Regions from separate parts of the Parabacteroides sp. AF27-14 genome, predicted to be linked through region 2. Evidence: riboswitches for the same ligand, from Rfam matches in the RefSeq annotation. Region 2 holds a riboswitch; each other region holds the start of a gene.
What was found. Region 2 has a riboswitch for thiamine pyrophosphate ahead of DWY79_RS09525 (sulfide-dependent adenosine diphosphate thiazole synthase). Riboswitches for the same ligand answer to the same signal wherever they lie in the genome.
Positions count from the first base shown of each region.

Region 1: another riboswitch for thiamine pyrophosphate. It lies ahead of DWY79_RS19835 (TonB-dependent receptor); the one in region 2 lies ahead of DWY79_RS09525 (sulfide-dependent adenosine diphosphate thiazole synthase).
Region 3: another riboswitch for thiamine pyrophosphate. It lies ahead of thiD (bifunctional hydroxymethylpyrimidine kinase/phosphomethylpyrimidine kinase); the one in region 2 lies ahead of DWY79_RS09525 (sulfide-dependent adenosine diphosphate thiazole synthase).

Region 1 covers NZ_QTLZ01000028.1:30,060-36,126, reverse strand. Annotated here, with positions in the region: gene DWY79_RS19845 (thiamine diphosphokinase) at 1-468, opposite strand, end outside; gene pnuC (nicotinamide riboside transporter PnuC) at 486-1,073, opposite strand; gene DWY79_RS19835 (TonB-dependent receptor) at 1,108-3,306, opposite strand; TPP riboswitch at 3,349-3,459, opposite strand; gene rimP (ribosome assembly cofactor RimP) at 3,697-4,164, shown strand; gene nusA (transcription termination factor NusA) at 4,169-5,434, shown strand; gene infB (translation initiation factor IF-2) at 5,455-6,067, shown strand, end outside.
Region 2 covers NZ_QTLZ01000007.1:92,738-98,804, forward strand. Annotated here, with positions in the region: gene DWY79_RS09515 (DUF6769 family protein) at 1-111, opposite strand, end outside; gene DWY79_RS09520 (hypothetical protein) at 182-601, shown strand; gene DWY79_RS09525 (sulfide-dependent adenosine diphosphate thiazole synthase) at 658-1,428, opposite strand; TPP riboswitch at 1,491-1,587, opposite strand; gene DWY79_RS09530 (ParB/RepB/Spo0J family partition protein) at 1,678-2,202, opposite strand; gene DWY79_RS09535 (DUF3440 domain-containing protein) at 2,186-3,487, opposite strand; gene DWY79_RS09540 (hypothetical protein) at 3,484-3,888, opposite strand; gene DWY79_RS09545 (glycoside hydrolase family 3 C-terminal domain-containing protein) at 3,974-4,531, opposite strand; gene DWY79_RS09550 (hypothetical protein) at 4,528-4,821, opposite strand; gene DWY79_RS09555 (hypothetical protein) at 4,821-5,135, opposite strand; gene DWY79_RS09560 (AAA family ATPase) at 5,194-5,841, opposite strand; gene DWY79_RS09565 (ATP-binding protein) at 5,987-6,067, shown strand, end outside.
Region 3 covers NZ_QTLZ01000009.1:129,571-135,637, forward strand. Annotated here, with positions in the region: gene DWY79_RS11555 (patatin family protein) at 1-384, shown strand, start outside; gene thiC (phosphomethylpyrimidine synthase ThiC) at 425-2,122, opposite strand; gene DWY79_RS11565 (thiamine phosphate synthase) at 2,134-2,862, opposite strand; gene DWY79_RS11570 (thiamine phosphate synthase) at 2,853-3,449, opposite strand; gene thiD (bifunctional hydroxymethylpyrimidine kinase/phosphomethylpyrimidine kinase) at 3,442-4,290, opposite strand; TPP riboswitch at 4,285-4,382, opposite strand; gene DWY79_RS11580 (BamA/TamA family outer membrane protein) at 4,486-5,715, opposite strand; gene cbiD (cobalt-precorrin-5B (C(1))-methyltransferase CbiD) at 5,868-6,067, opposite strand, start outside.

The DNA of each region.
Region 1 (6,067 bases), on a different contig from region 2:
TTGTTGCCCCGGATAAGAAGCGAAAGTCGTTGTTTCTAAGATAGGTGTGAAAAGACCATAGTCGGATAACATCTCCACCCGCTTGAATAAGGGGGCATACTCCATAAGAAGGGATATATTTCCCAATGTATGATCCTCACGCAATCCGGTAGCTCCTAATATGAGAACTTCTCGATAGCCTTGGGCATGGGCGAAGCGGATGGATTTGGAGAGGTCGTTGATCTCTTGGTCCTCTACATGGTGGATTCGGTCTGCGTAGCGTTTGCGCAGGTCGGCGGGTATACTGTCCAAGTCTCCTACGATAGCGTCCGGATGAATACCCTTTTCATAAAGTGTCTTTACGGCTCCATCACAAGCGATAATCGTTTTCGCTTCCTTTAATAATCTCAAGGGTAACTCAGCGGAAGGAAATCTCCCATTCGCTACGATCACACATCCTCTTTCCTTCACTTCCGTATTATCTCCCATAATTCATAAATTATAAATTAAAACTCTTCCCCTTTCTTCCGCCAATTGTAATAGCCCACAATGGCTAGTGTCGCATAGCAAAAATAGAGTAGCATCGTCGGATACAAGCCCCGAAGGTAATAAAGATATACGGAAACGAGGTTTACGATTACCCAAAAAATCCAATGCTCGATAATTCGCCTTGCCAGCATCCAAGTAGCGACAATGCCTACCGACGTGGTGAACGCATCGCCTACGGGGATGGGAGAGTCCGTGAATTGATGAAGGAGATACCATAAGATGGCGAATACAACGGCCAATGTTCCGATAATCCCCACGAAAAGCGGAAGGCTCAGATGGGTGTATAGGATACGGTCGGAGGGAAGACTGTCGTTTTCCGTGTGTATCTCATGTTTCTTCCGGGTCCATTGATAGAAACCGTATATGCTGATTCCTACGTAATAGGTTTGCAATCCCATGTCCGCATAAATCTTAGCGGACAGGAAGACAAAGACATACACGAGGGAGGTGAGGAATCCCACCACCCACATGCCCTTATGTTGTTTAATCTCTAGAAAGAGATAGAGCAGACCGGTTATTACTCCGAAGTATTCTAGCCAAACCATTTTAGTAATTGATAATTGATAATTGAAAATTAAGTTAGAATTTGAAGGTGATCCTGGCCATGGCGTTCGTGCCGGCTTGGGTGAAATAACCGTCATCCTTTTTACGTGTGCCGTTTTCGATATACGAGTATACCCATGCGTTGGTCTCGTACTTCTCGTTGAAGAGGTTGTTGATAGTCACGTCTAGGGTTATTTCTTTCATGAACTTAGGCTGGAAGGCGTAACCGATACGTAGGCTATTGATAAAGTAGGGATCGATGGAACGATCCTTGCTGCTTGAATTGTCTATGTATTGGCGGCCTACTATTTGTGAGTTGAAACTCGCGATAAACCCTTTGTAAACGAAATCGAACATGCTGTTCGCTATTAGATTGGGTGAGAAAGCTATATTCGTTGTGCCTAGATCATTGATCTCTTGTCCTCCGGTATCCCAATTATCCACGTATTCCACGAAATGCTTGATTTTATTTTGGCTGAGGGTTACGTTCGCGCTCCAATTCAGCCAAGAGGTGATTTGTACACCTCCGGTAAGCTCGATACCCATTCGGTAACTATCCTTTATATTGGAAGTGAGGGCCTCGCCGATCTCGCTGATCTTGCCGGTCAGGATCAATTGGTTGTTGTAATCCATGAAATAGAGATTGGCTCCAAACCGGAAACGGTCGTTACCAAAACTATAACCGGCCTCGTAATCATATAAGGTCTCGTGGGTAGGACGTTCCTCGGGGCCTGCCTCCGTGAAATTGTCACGGTTCGGTTCCCGGTTAGCGACGGAGAAAGAGACGAAGGCGTTATGGCCATTGTTATGGAAGTTTATTCCGGCTTTCGGGTTGAAGAAGTTCCAGTTCTTACGAATGTCCAGTCCTTCCCCGGCTTTGTCATCGTTTCCCTTAATGGTGTAATGGATCCCACGGTATTGTAAGTCCAGATAGCCGGTGAAAAGAGGGGAAAGACGTTGAGTCAATTTAGCGTATGCGTTGTAGTCTAATTTCTTACCGGTATTGCGATAATATTCGTAATCCGGTTGTGGCAAGACGTTTGCGCTTTTGGTCCACATTACCCGGCCAAAATGATCGCCTACATAGTTGTTGACGGCGGTTCCCAGCGTAAGGCGGGTATTGTCACGTTGATAGTTTGCGCTATAAACGGCTCCATAGAAATAATTGTCGAGCCATTTACGGCGCACAAGGTCCGTCTTTTTTACGGTATTACCCTCCGGATCGATATATTCCGGTAGTTTATAACTGCTGAATTTGGCTTTCGATTTATAATCCTCGTAATATCCGTTACCATCGGTGTAATGAAGGGTCAGGTTCATATTCCAGAAATCTCCGATACGCTGGCTGGCCATTAAATGGTAGTTGTGTTGCCAATAATTATCCGTCTGATTGTTATAAAACTTCTTCACTCCATCTTCCTCATATTCTCCGCATGGATTATAGCTACGATCTGTGTCAAGTAAATAAGACGGAACACCGTTCCATGCTTGATAGGTCTTCTCGCTGTTCCCGAAGGCTTGGAATTTAATCAATGTATTATCGGCATAGAAAGCGGCGGAGGCATAGTAAGAACTCATACGGGCGGAGGCACGATCGATAAAGCCGTCGCTACGGATATTGGAGTAGCGGGCGTCGAAAGCGAAATGATCGTAAAGTAATCCGGTGCCGCCTTTTACCGTATGTTTCAGCGTACCGAAAGAACCTGCTGATACGGAATATTCGCCGTAAGGCTTTAAGGACGGTTTCTCGGTCTGCATGGCGACCGTAGCGCCAAAAGCCGCAGCTCCGTTCGTAGAGGTTCCGGTGCCTCGTTGGATCTGGATCGATTCTACCGAGGAAGCTATATCGGCCATATTAGCCCAGAATACGGTATGAGACTCGGAGTCATTAACCGGTACGCCATTGATCGTGATATTGATACGGTTCGCATCTGTACCCCGGATACGAAAACCGGAGTAACCGATACCCGTTCCGGCATCCGAGGTCATGATAACAGACGGGGATTGGGAGATAAGGAATGGGATACCTTGCCCGTTGTTCCGGCTGCTTAGTTCTTGTTTGGAGATGTCGCTATAAGCTACCGGGGTCTCTTTCCCGACTTTGGTAGCGGTAATAACCACTTCATCTAAAGATACGTCTTTTGAGATTTTCAAGGAGTCGACCGGACTGGGCATTTGTGCCTTGGCGGTTGTAGCCAGTAAGGAGCCGGCCAAGATAACCAATACATTTTTCATCTTTTCATCTTTTTGCTTTAAAACTAAATAGATGAATAGAAAGGATGGGAGAAGCATGAATCCCTACGACAGCATTACCTGTACAGGTTCTATGGGTATGATCTCAGCCCGCTCCTTTCGTGAAGGATTCCGCGAGCACCCCTTCGTATTCGGCAGCAAAGATAGGCATAAAAGTGTTAATAAATATTACTATCAATAGTAAATCGGATTTCTATAGATATTAATTCTGATTACTATCGATCGTAATCCGGTTTGTGTCGTATTAATTTTTTCTGCAAAAAGATGAGGATATTTTGAGAACTCATTGATTTTTTGTATATTTGCGGGCGATTAAGTGAAGTTGAGGAGGGGGCGGGTAGTCCCCTTCTTTTGTTCTTAACAGATATGTGTATGATAGAAAAGAAAGTGGTAAGCCAATTAGTAGAGGAAAAACTAGCCTCTTCAAGCAATTATTTAGTAGACGTAGTGATTAAACCGGGGAACCTGATAGTCGTTGAAATTGATAACGATGAAGCGGTAAGCATTGATGATTGCGCTGAGTTGAGCCGGTATTTGGAGGAGCATCTGGATCGTGACGTCGAGGACTATGAGCTGGAGGTTGGCTCCGCCGGCATTACTTCTCCTTTTAAGGTACTTCGCCAATACGTCAAGAACATCGGAAACGAGGTGGAGATGCTGTTGAAAAACGGCTCGAAGCTGACAGGTGTGTTGAAATCTGCCGACGAGAACGGTGTGGTTGTCTCTGTCGAGAAGAAGGTGAAACCGGAGGGCGCTAAGCGGAAGGTAACCGTGATAGAGGATGAGTCGTATACATTTGATGAAATAAAATATACAAAATACTTAATAAGATTCAAGTAAGATTATGGCCAAGAAAGAGGAAACAATCAGTATGATTGACACCCTTGCGGAGTTCAAGGAGTTGAAGAATATCGATAAAGATACGATGATTAGCGTTTTGGAAGATTCGTTCCGTAACGTGATCGCCAAGATGTTTGGCACGGATGAGAACTATGACGTGATTATCAATCCTGAGAAAGGTGATTTCGAGATCTGGAGAAACCGTACGGTTGTGGCTGATGATGAATTGGAGGATGAGAACTTGCAGCTTACGTTGACGGAGGCCCGTAAAATCGACGCCGACTGTGAGGTGGGCGAGGAAGTGACCGACGAGGTGCATTTCGCAGACTTCGGACGTCGTGCGATCTTAAACTTGCGCCAGACTTTGGCTTCAAAGATACTTGAATTGCAGAAAGACAGCTTGTACGCTAAGTATAAGGATAAAATCGGCCACATCATCGCCGCTGAGGTTTATCAGGTGTGGAAGAAAGAAATCCTGTTGCTGGATGACGATGGTAATGAGTTGCTACTGCCGAAATCCGAGCAAATCCCGACCGATTTCTATCGTAAGGGAGAGACCGTACGTGCGATCGTTCAACGTGTGGATAACTATAATAACAACCCGAAGATCCTTCTTTCCCGTACGGATAAGGTCTTCTTGCAGCGGTTGTTCGAGTTGGAGGTTCCGGAGATTAATGATGGCTTGATTACGATCAAGGCGATCGCCCGTATCCCGGGAGAGCGTGCCAAAGTGGCTGTCGAGTCATACGATGACCGTATTGACCCGGTGGGTGCTTGCGTAGGTATGAAAGGCTCTCGTATACACGGAATCGTTCGCGAGTTGAGAAACGAGAACATTGATGTGATTAATTACACCTCAAATCTCTCTTTGTTTATCCAGCGTGCTTTAAGCCCGGCTAAGATCTCTTCTATCCGTGTGAATGAGGAAGAAAAGAAAGCTGAGGTTTATCTACGTCCTGAGGAGGTTTCTTTAGCGATCGGTAAGGGCGGTCTGAATATTAAGTTGGCTTGTATGTTGACTGAGTATACGATTGACGTATTCCGTGATATCGAAGGAGCGGACGAGGAGGATATCTACTTGGATGAGTTCTCCGACGAGATCGACAGCTGGGTGATCGACGCACTGAAGAATATAGGATGCTATACGGCGAAGAGTGTCCTTGCTATGAACCGCAATGAGATTATTGAACGTGCCGATCTGGAAGAGCAGACCGTGGACGATCTTTTAGCTATCTTATCCGCGGAATTTGAAGATGAAGGTAACGAATAAGTATTACGACAAAGTTAGATATGCCTATAAAATTAATTCAAGTACAGAGAAAATTGAACGTGGGAATCAACACGGTGGTTGAGTTCCTGCACCGGAATGGGTTCTCGGTTGAGGATAATCCCAACACGAGGATCAGTGATGAACAGTATGCTTTGCTCGTAAAAGAGTTTGGAAAGGATCTGCCTGAGAAAGATCGTAATTTTGCGGCGGATCGTGCGCAGAAAGAGGCTCCTTCTGTGAAAGAAGAGAAGACTGCGGAAATAAAGACAGTGATACCGGAAGAATTCAGGCCTAAGATCGTAATGAAGGGTCATATCGATTTGGATGGTGGACAACATAAAAAACAGCAGGAAGAGCCGAAGGCTAAAGAGGAGCCGAAGGTGAAAGAAGAGCCTAAGGTAAAGGAAGAGCCGAAAGTGAAGGAAGCGCCTGCCGCTCCCGCTGCTCAAGCTCCTGTTAAACCCGCGCAGCCTGCGCAGGCTCCCACGGAGAAAAAAGAAGAAAAAGTTATAGTAGTGGAAGTGGAAAAAGAAAAAACCGTAGAGAAGCAACCGGTTGTTGCGGAACCTAAGGTGGAAAGTGTGAAACCGGAACAGGAAGTAGAGAAGACCGAGGAAAAAGACGATAATCTTT
Region 2 (6,067 bases):
AGGCATCCCGTCCCGGTGATGATGGTGAGGGATAACCACAGAAAGCAATACCAAGATGCCGGCCATCAGCACCACGTATTGTACAATCCTCTGTTTCATTTTCTCACGCATGGCACAAAGATAAGGATATTTTTCCGTTTTTTACATGAATGTTGTAAGTTTGCGGTAAATAAAAAGATAGATGAAGTTTGGAGTAAATAAAAAGATATTATTATATACCGCCGGTTGCGTATGGATTTTCGCCGGTATCAATATCTTACGCATCGGTATCGTCACATGGTTAAACGATACCCATTATTGGTTATTCAAGATCGGGGAAGCGACCATCGTTTTCTTACTTTTCTTCAATTTGGTCTTTAAACGGCTTTTCTATAAACATTCCGAACGGATCTCCCGGAAAAACGGGAAACATTGCCCGTTCTCTTTTTTCGACGTGAAAGGTTGGATTATCATGATCTTCATGATCGCTTTCGGGATCACGATCCGCACGTTCCATTTACTGCCGAATTCTTTCATTTCCGTATTCTATACGGGATTATCCACGGCATTGATCATAACGGGATTCTTATTCTTGAGACAAGGAAAAACCGTTAGGAATTGAGAATTGAAAATTATTGATTGTTGTATCTTTAATTTTCAATTCTCAATTCTCAATTTTCAATTCCCAAGTTTTTCGCAGATCAACTCAGCAGCCTTCTTGCCGCTCATCAGCATGCCGCCAAAGATCGGTCCCATACGGAAGCTACCGCTTACGCCGTTAGCGGCCATACCGGAAACGAATAATCCCGGGTAGATCTCCTTCGTGTTCTCCACCGTCGTCTGCTCACCCAGCTCCACATTCAAGGAACGCTCGCCGATCACGCCTCCGGTCGGTGTATTCAATTGGATATCATTCTTACGGGCTACCACACGGGCAATCTCGCAATCATGCCCCGTACCTTCCAAGACAGCCTTTGCCATGATCGTCAACGGATCCACGTGCATCCCCTCACGGATTACCGGAGCCCAGTTCACTACCACACCGGCTACGGCATCGTTATGAAACACCACGTCCTCTACCGAATAGCAGTTAAAGATCGTAGCGCCCGCCTTCGTCGCCTGATAAATCAAAGCGGAAGTGGTATGTACCGAATCCATGATATACGTGCCGTTAGCACCCTCCTTATAGCTTACGCCCAATTCCTTGATAATCGGCATAGCCTCTTCCTGCACCACGATATCGTTGAACATCATAGCGCCGCCCCACATACCTCCACCGGGAGCCAGCTTACGATCAAACAACGCCACCTTCTTACCGGCTTTCGCCAAGAAATAAGCGGCCACGATACCGGAAGGTCCCCCTCCCACGATCGCTACATCCACAGACAAGTTGCTCTTCAACTTCTCGAAGTAAGAGTCAATGATTCCACTTGAAACAATCTGTTCCATCTTAATAACTAATTAAAGTTTAAACATCAGGGAGCACATAGAGGTAACGCCCCCTTTATTTCCTAGTTCTACCTTATTTTCCCTTCGCCGGCATTACCCGGATCAGGTTCGATGGGTATAATCTCAGCCCGTATGACTCGGGCACCCCTATGTGAAAAGTCGGGAGCAAATGTACAAAAAATTAGTATATATGTACTCAACAGAGCCATAAAAGGCAAAAAACGCTCAGCCAAACAAAATGTAAAAAGTTTAGTCTTCTTCCGACCAGTCATCAGACCAACCGAATTCTTTATCCCGGAATAATTCAGCTAATCCCGAAATCTGCTTGAACCGAAGTAACTCATTTTTATCCATTCCAATATTACGCATGATCCACTTATCAGACATCCCAGATTTGACCAACTCCGTAACAATCTCCGTCATAAGTTCCAAGTTGTGCATCCCTCGAGCCCTGTTATGGCGAATGGTTGAAGCCATTCGGTTTGAAATATCTTTCTCAATCACCGTTACAGGCAACATTCCTTTCTCACGATCATAAATCCTTTGAGATTGCTTCATAACCAGATAACGATGATAACCATCTACTATCTCATATAAATCATCCTCTTCAAGATAATAACAGACGCAAGGCATCGTATAGCCATCCTCCCAAATGGAAAGTTCCAATAATCGCATTTCCGGTGGTGCCATGATATTAGGGTTATAGCTGTTGGCTACAATTTTTTCTATAGGGACAGCCCTAACACCATATGCCGGACTAACAAAGTTTCCCATGCTTATAAAAATTATATTTGTCCATTACTTCTTTTCTCATATCCCTCTCTCGTTTTGTCTGGGAAAAACCCATATACTTGCATGTATGATCGTTTTTCAAAATACAAACACACATACGTTTGTAAGTAGGGATTTCTTTAAACTCGGGTATATTGATATCATCGATATACTCCATCCGTACTGGTTTCTTATCCGTATGGTAAGCGGTACATTCTTCCACAATGATAGGAATATTAGCCGCCCGTAACTTAGCGATTGTCTCCTCACTGAGGCATCCTCCTTTTTCTCTCCAGAATTCACGGCTGACTCTTAACTTATTCAAATAGTTCTCACGAGTTTCTTCGGGTAAGGTATTTAGGAGAAAATACATATATTTCTCCCAAGAGAACCCGGCTGGGCACTTGATAGCCCTCCATCCCATAGCGGAGGTATTCCCATATATACCGGCAAAGCCAACACCGTTTACACGTCCAACCATCCGCCCCCACATGTCGGGATCGACAACTTTGTAAATGAACAGTGTGGATATCGCTTGGGATATGAATGGGCTCGCCACACGTTGCCGGGACAAAGGCACCCCTGCTTGATAATACAAATCATACAAATGATTATATGGCCAACCGAACTTTCCGTTCGCTATCCAGATATCCTGAGTTTTCCAATCATAAATAGGATATGCGTTATATATAGAATAATTCATTCTGCGAGTCCATTTATAATTAGCTAGTTTTCTGTAATTCTTATCACTATGTATGGCCCGCCACCTATTAAAACTCTCTTGGGTACGGATACCAACAAGGCAACATATACGCCGGCCCATTTTCCGTTGATACAACCAAAAAGGGAACATATTCTGAAAATCATAATCCCACATGTCCTCCTTGAAGAAGTCAAAGTCTTTCGCCCGGAGACATGAATGGGGCATCTCTCGAACCCAGATATCCCGGCACTCCTCGCTCCAAGGTCTCCAATATTGTTGAAACATAGATGTACATGTCTGGACTTTAAAAGGAACACAACAATGATAAATATCAAGGATATCGGAATTAGCGGCATAAACCTTTTCCACATATTCGGTCGTCTGGCTGTATTGAACCTCATAATCCATATGAAATACACCTAGTTTTCGTCCCGGAGCGTATCTACGAATATAATCTACACACAAATTCAACAGTACACCACTATCCTTTCCGCCGGAAAAAGAGACGTATACGTAATCGAAATAATCAAAAATGATCTTCAATCTTTTCTCTGTCGCCTCGTACACATCCATTCTTCGCATCATGACTCTACCTCCGGTAAATAATGCATTTTATCATAATTTTTCCACTCAACACATGTCTGGAACTTTTTTTGTGAGAACACTTTTACATGACGTTTATGCACAACAGCCATAAGTGAAGCTTGAGATGAAAAATCCTTTATGACTTCTTCAAGAAGTTCACTCAATACCGAAGGATCGTCACCACTCACGAAATAATTGTCTATAGAGTAATAGATATGTCCTTTTTTTACAGGCATAAAACCAACAACAGCCGTTTCATGAAAGGCTATATACCAAACGTGGCTACGAGATGTTTTAAAAGGGTAATTGTTATTTTGTCGCAAAATGGCTGGATTCATGACCAAAGGCGCGACAAGTTCATATAACAATTTGTCCGTTCCCTGCAATGTCATAATTTTCATGGTCTGCACTTAATAATATTACCATGCAAATTTAGGCATTATATATAGATACCGTAACCACAAAAACACAAAAATGTAATTTACCCTATTTATATTTAGTCACTCGCTCATCATCGATAACGCCTTTCCAATTCATACCAAAAGCGAAATCATACAGATGGCCCTCGCTGTCCGTATAGCATTTCATATCCCGGGGAACATCCTCGAATTGCTCCTCCACGATACGCATATCTGCCGGCATCTGCAAAGGCAACAAAGCGGAAGGCTCGGCTTTTCCACTGATGATATCCAAGACCGCTTGGTTTTGTACACCGAAGTTCACCAAAATGGCATCCGCCGAACCCTCGAACTCGGACATAATCGTGGGCTTATCCATCTCCAAAGATACGATTACAGGCTTACCTTTCATTTTAGCCTTTGTCTCCAAAACAGAAAGCATATCCTGCTTATTAGCTGTTTTCACGGACTTACCTTTATAAGAACGGTTCGTGAAATTCTCAAACGGATCTCCCCCCGCCAAACTTGGGTTACGGGCATAGGTAGCGGTATAATCATTATACTGTAAACTGATAGGCATATAACCGTTTCCACCTTTCTCACAATCGGATTTATCATACCCCGTACCACTGTTCGGGCTCGTCATAAAGACGATGGCGAAATCCGCCTCATCGGGATTATCAACGACCGTAAGATACCATGACCGATACCCTCCACTAAAGCTTGCGCATTATTATTCCAGCGAGCCGCCACTTTCGGGCTTTGCACTCTCGTAACCAATACATGACGAACATTATCCTCGGTGAGGAATTTACGCTGCGCATCGGAAAGATCGGATGGCTGGGCTCCACTCTCATCAAAAGATTTGCCATTGTAGGTAGAAGTTCCAAACCCTTTCGAGGCACCGGGGATAGATTGATGGGCGCTATAAAGCATCAATCCGGCGATTTCCTCTGTAGATACTGTCCGGCCAAATCAACGGCACGTTCCTCGGGCGTAAGACGCCAATCCTCATACGGATCAAGCCGCCCGTTCCGATTCAGATCTTTGAAGGCATATCCGTCAACAGTAAGAAGTCTCACCCCCGAATTGGCGGAATATCCTAATACAGCTCCTTCTTGCTGGGTAACGATACGGATAGAATCTTTCTCCACCTCCGTCCACTTCGTGCCCGAACAAGCACAGGTGGAAACTAACAAGGCGCCCAACATACCATGGGTCAGCCGAACAGTAATAAAAGGTTTTCGCATACTTTCTTAGTTTTAATAGGTTAATCTCTATTCAATAATGGTTTCTCAAGAATACGATTTATCCGAAATGAGGCGGACGCTTATTCAATCTGCGCTCGATAAAGCTTTTCATAAATTCCACGGTCTCGTCGATCCCTAATACGGATACATCGATCGAGAAATTATAAGAAGAGGCCATTCCCCATGTCTTATTCGTATAATAATTATAGTAAGCCGCACGGGATTTATCAGTCTTCTCCATCATGTTCTTCGCCTCTTCCACCGTCACACCATGCCTTTCCACGGTCTTTTGGACCCGGCTCTCCACTGAACTATGGATAAAGAAGCTCAAACAAGCCGGATTATCCCGGAGGATATAATCAGCGCAACGCCCTACCAAAACACACGACTCAGTCTCCGCCAATTTACGGATAGCGTCACTCTGTATCTTAAAAAGACCGTCATTAGACAAAATATCATTATAAGGCGTAAACATCCCTCCCATAAAAGAAGAATACCCCATCGTAAAAGCGTACGATAAACCACTGGAGGCACGTTCGTCCGCCTTCTCGAAAACATCCTCGCATAATCCACTCTCACGGGCCGCCACGGTAATCAGTTCCTTATCATAGTAACCGATACCCAACTCCTTCGCCAAACGTTGTCCGATCTCGCGGCCACCGCTTCCGAACTGGCGGCCTATCGTCAATATGATTTTATTATCCATAGATTTCAAGTTTAATTCAACCATCTACAAACGTACAAAATTATTTTTAAAGCCACGATAATAATATAATAAACACTAAAACAAAAAATAATCAAAGTTTATACTTACATTTGTTTTCGAATAAATTTAGTACACTCAATTTATCATGAATAACATTCATTCCAATACAACATTTCTTAATGAGGCTATAGACAAGAAGACCGATGTAGAAGATGAAAAGACCGAC
Region 3 (6,067 bases), on a different contig from region 2:
CCAATTACGTATGTAGACGGGATACCGATGGTCGACGGAGGCGTATGCGACGCCATCCCTATCCGACGGGCTATCGCTGACGGCTTCTCCAAGAACGTCATCATCCTTACCCGTAACAAAGGCTATCGGAAAGAAGAGAAAGATTTTTACCTTCCCGGCTTTATTTATAACAAATACCCGGCGATCCGGGAACAGTTGCGACTACGATACCGGCAGTACAACGAGGTCTTGGATTACATAGACCAACTGGAGGCCGAAGGAAAAGCCTTCGTCATCCGTCCGCAAAGCCCGATTAAAGTCGGTCGTACCGGAAGCGACACAAAGAAACTGGAAGAACTATATGAGGAAGGCTACGAATGCGGAAAACAAATCACTCAATTGTAGAGACGGGGCATGCCCCGTCTCATCCCCTCAAAACAGTATTTTATTTACAACCTTGCAAATCCTTACTTAACCGCATAGCGCAGAAATTAGGACCGCACATCGTACAGTACTCTCCATCCGTAACAGCACTCTCCTTATAATACTGTAAAGCCCTTTCCGGGTCCAAGGACAAATTGAACTGGTCTTTCCAGCGGAAATCAAAACGGGCCTTGCTCAACGCGTTATCACGTACTTGAGCGCCGGGATGCCCTTTCGCCAAGTCAGCGGCATGCGCCGCTATCTTATAAGCGACCACCCCATTACGCACGTCTTCCTTATTCGGCAATCCCAAATGTTCCTTCGGCGTAACATAGCAGATCATAGCCGTCCCATGCCAAGCGATTTGCGCGCCACCAATAGCCGACGTGATATGATCGTATCCAGGAGCGATATCGGTCGTCAACGGGCCCAGCGTATAGAACGGCGCTCCATGGCAGGCATACTGTTGTTCCTTCATATTCTCATGAATCTTATTCATGGGAACATGGCCCGGGCCTTCGATAATCACTTGTACGAACTGCTCCCAAGCTATTTTCGTCAGTTCTCCCATCGTGTGAAGCTCGGCGAATTGCGCCGCATCGTTCGCGTCATAGATAGAACCCGGACGAAGCCCGTCTCCGATAGAGACCGCCACGTCATATGCCTTTAGTATCTCGCAGATTTCGGCGAAATGTGTGTACAGGAAGTTTTCCTCGTCATGAAGCTGCATCCATTTAGCCATGATCGATCCGCCTCTGGAGACAATCCCCGTCAGGCGAGTCGCCGTCAGCTCCACATGTTTACGCAACAAACCCGCATGGATCGTGAAATAATCCACGCCCTGTTCCGCCTGCTCGATCAACGTATCCCGATAGATCTCCCAAGAAAGGTCCTCTACCTTACCATTCACCTTCTCCAAGGCTTGATAAATAGGAACCGTACCCATCGGAACCGGGCAGTTACGGATAATCCACTCGCGCGTCTCATGGATATTATCGCCGGTAGAGAGATCCATCAACGTGTCTCCGCCCCATTTACAACTCCATATCGCCTTCTCGATCTCCTCGTCGATACCGGAGGAAAGAGCGGAGTTACCGATATTGGTATTGATCTTTACCAAGAACTTCTTACCGATAATCATCGGCTCGGCTTCCGGGTGATTGATATTCGCCGGGATGATCGCGCGACCGGCGGCGATTTCCTTGCGGACGAACTCCGGCGTGATATACGACTTCAGTCCCAAAGCCTCGATTTGCTGGTTCTCACGAATCGCCACGTACTCCATTTCCGGAGTGATAATACGCTTCTTCGCATAATACATCTGGGTGATATTCTTACCCTCTTTAGCCCGGAAAGGCAAGTATCGCTTGGGGAAACGCAGGGAATTCAGACTCGCGTCCGCCAATCGCTCACGGCCATAAGCGGAAGTCAATTCCGGCAATTGAACCACATCTTTACGCTTACCGTACCACTCCTCACGTATACGAGGAAGTCCTTTAGCGATATCAATCGATATCTTGGGATCGGAATACGGGCCGCTCGTATCGTAAACGATTACCGGATTGTTCTTCTTGAAGATTCGCTCTCCATGCTCATCCAAGGTTACCGTGTCCAACAATTTAATCTTACGCATACCAACCTTGATCTTATTGATCTCGCCCGGGACATAAATCTTTTCCGAGGACGGATAGGAAATACGCATATTCTTTTTAGTAGCCATATGTATTTAGTTTAGTACTTATTGATTTCCTCTATAAACCGGCGGGTTTCCTCCACGGGATCGGGGGCATTGATAATCGCGCCCGAAACAGCGATTCCGGTTATACCCGTCTCCATCAAAGGGCCTACGTCTTCCAACGTAATACCACCTATCGCGAAGATAGGAATATCAATGCCAGCCTCCTTACATTGAACGATAATTTTACGATAACCTTCCAAACCTAAGATGGGACTCAAATTCTTCTTGGTACCTGTAAAGCGATACGGCCCTAGTCCGATATACGAGGCGCCTCGTTCTACGGCCAGCCGGATATCCTCGAACGTGTTAGCCGTAGCCCCGATATAGAAGATGGCATTGGAGTCCAACTTGTCTTTCAGTACTTCCCAAGCGATATCCAAGGGAATGTCATTCTTACCTAGATGACAAGCCGTAGCGCCACATGTCACGGCGGCTTCCAGATCATCGTTTACGCAGAAATCCACGATTCGCTCACATTCGTCCGCGCAGATAGTGGCACATTTACGTACGGTATCCTCATAGATCCCGTCTTTCATACGCAATTGTATCCACGAACATCCTCCTTGGATTGCCATGCGTACCTCGTCGCATTCCGTATATTTAGGTGTACGATGCGTTATAAACATCAAGCGGTTACTCCCACCAAAAGGAGGGCGTAATCCGGTTGTTCTCCGACCGACTCTTCCATTCTCATCATATCCGAAATAATAATTTAAGGCCATACTTGTAATCGTTTGAATTGTTTTATGAGTTGATCCGCAACAAGAAGGGAGGGATCGTTTCCCCAAAGGGCCCCGAGAACGGCGACACCGCCGAAGGGGATATCTCTTAATTTCGTTATTGTTTGTGAGCAGATTCCTCCCAAGGCGATCACCTTATCATCGATGATGCCCTTTGCGTTTCGCAATCCATCTAAGGGGAATCCGCTACCATATCCTTCTTTGGATATACTCTGAAAGATCGGGCTAAGGAATACATAGTCGCATACCGGTTTATACTTGATAATCTCTTCCAGACTATGGCAAGAACGACTTATACTGCCTTTATATAAAGGTGGAGCTTCCGGGTTCCTCTTGTTCAAATGGACTCCTCCTAAAGCCCTTTCTTCTGCCAAGGTAAACCAATCATGAAGAACGATCCTGTCGTAATAAGCCGGAGAGATGTTATCCAATAAGCCCTCCAATTCATCACGTTTACAATCCGGTTTACGTAGATGTAAACGAGACATTCCTTCCGCGAATAGAAGTTCGATCAAAGAAGCTTCATCCGCGAAAAAATAAGGTGTAGTAATTACGACCAGCTTATTCATGATTCCATCGGATTTTATGAAGGGCAGAGGGTGAGAAGAAGTGGTTTACAGGTCCGTGCCCTTTTCCCATGCATACATTTGCCCCGTGAACGAGCGCATTATTCATATATTCCTTGGCTAATCGTACGGCTTCCACCAATAAATGGCCGAGTGCCATATAAGCGGCGATGGCGGACGATAGCGTACAGCCCGTTCCATGGGTATTGAAGGTCTCCACTGTTGGCGAAGCCAGACAAATCGGATTATTCTCATTGATAAATAACCGATCCACCGTTTCTACTCCGGGAATATGCCCCCCTTTGATCAATATAGCCTTACATCCTTTTTCCTGCAATTTCCGGGCGGCAAGTAAGATATCCGCCTCGTTATTGATTTTTATACCGGAAAGATATTCCGTCTCGGGAATATTCGGAGTAAGCAGTGTCGCTTTAGGGAACAACTCATCCATGATGGTTCGGATGGCGTCATCCTCCAATAATTTACTTCCGCTCGTGGATATCATCACTGGATCTAAAATGATAGAAGTTCGTCGGAAGGAAGGTAAAGTCTCAGATACAACCTTTACGGCATCCTTGTTATGTAGCATCCCTATTTTTATGGCATCTACAATGAAATCCTCAAGAATGGCTTCGATTTGTCCTCTCAAAATCTCGGGAGAGATCGCTTGGATCCCTCGCACTCCCTGTGTGTTTTGAGCGGTTATAGCCGTTATCGCCGAGGCTCCAAAAACACCCAGCGAGGAAAAAGTCTTAATATCCGCTTGTATTCCGGCACCACCGCCACTATCAGAGCCCGCGATCGTTAAAGCTACCGGATAACGGTACGTTTCATTTTTATCCATCTAACATTCGTTTTTCTTACGGCGGCATTACCCGCATCAAGTAGTAAGGGTATGATCTCAGCCCATATAGTATGGCACCCCTTCGACGACGCAAACTTAGTGAAAAAAATCGATATTAAGATATTTCCGGCTTTTAAACGATAATTTTAACGCAAGGTTATACTTCCATAAATCGTAGGCGGGAGCCTTCTGGTTTTAGAAGGCTTCCGTCATATTCATATAAACCGCCATCCCTTTTTGGTTCGGGTCTTTGCCTACGTCTAAGCGGAAGTTCTTGCCGGGTTGCATTTGGATACGTAAGCCTACGCCGTAGTTGAACTTCCATTTATTCCAGTCTACGATAGGAGCGTTTCCGATCGTACCCGTGCCGACCCAGCCAACAAAACCACACTTCGCCCAGAAATTACCGCTCTTATATTTCTCCACGCTGCCGAACATATGACGATACTCCAGAATCCCATACGCCATGGTCTTGTCACGGTACTTGCCCCAATAGTATCCGCGAAGATCGAAAGGAGAGCCAAACGAAGGAAGCTCCGTAAAAGGAACGTTTCCCACACCGATTTGTGTCTTGGCGATCCATGCCAAGGTGCTACGAGGACGAAATACTTGCTGGAATTGGCGGTATTCCAGCTCGAACATCTCATAATTATATGCACCGCCTAAATACTTTCCATACACTTTAGCGATCGCGCTTAGTAACATACCGGAACTTGGGGTCGCCACGTCATTTCGTGTATCGTATTGAATCAAGCCGCCGACACCGATATTGACATAATCTCGTTTGAACTTATTGAAATAAGGATCTTCGGCCATCACCGGGTTGATATCATCTGATTTGCTGAAATTAATATCAAAAAGAGGACCCGTATATAAATGAGGCCTAACTTCCCATACGAAACGGGGATATAGTTGGAAAGAACTCTTATGGAATTTCGTTGTCGAATCGCTTTTCTCGATTTGCTCGATCGTCTCATAGCCTTTCCCGAAATAATGCGAAGGTTCGTTCCGATAACCGTAACTGATATAAATACGGAAGCGATTCTCGTTGAAGAATAAGGTACCAGCACCGGCAAAAACGAACGTCCCGTTTAAGGTGATGTTAAATCCCGCAGGGATAAACGATCGTTGGGATATCGTATCATTCTTGTTTAAGCGAAAGCTAGCCAAAACCGCGCCACCTACGCCAAAGGAGGCTTCCGGCGTATAAGACGGTCCACCAAGGATAGACCACCAGATCCTTTTGTTGGCCCGTATGGAGTCTTTACGTAATTGTTTATGATAACGTTGTATTTGCTTTTCGGTCATAGGCTTACCGTCCAGCATCAGCACTTCTTTCGGAATCGTGTCATTGGAAATACCTTGCGCCTTTACGGAAAAGGCGAATAGAAGGCAGGCCATATAAATTAAAAGATATCTAAACATTATTTTAATCAATATTTAGAGGGCAAAAGTACGAAATCCTCCTAATATGTATTCTTAAAGAATCCCTAATAAAAAAGAATAAACAGCTAAAAAGAAATGCTATTACAGTCTGGGGGTTGTAGAGACGTAGCGTGCGTGCTGCGTCTCTACAGCTAAGATTGGTATAAGACCTTGCCCTCTTCGGATATTAACAGCAAGGTTAGTTCGCCGTCGGGAAGGATAGGAGCGCAATACGATTTACATTTTTGTAAAAGTAATGGGAAGAAACGATTTTGTTCTTTTTCCGCAAGAAGCTCCCATAATTCACGGGCCAACGTAATCCGATTGATTGCATCTACGGTCGCCTCCTCGC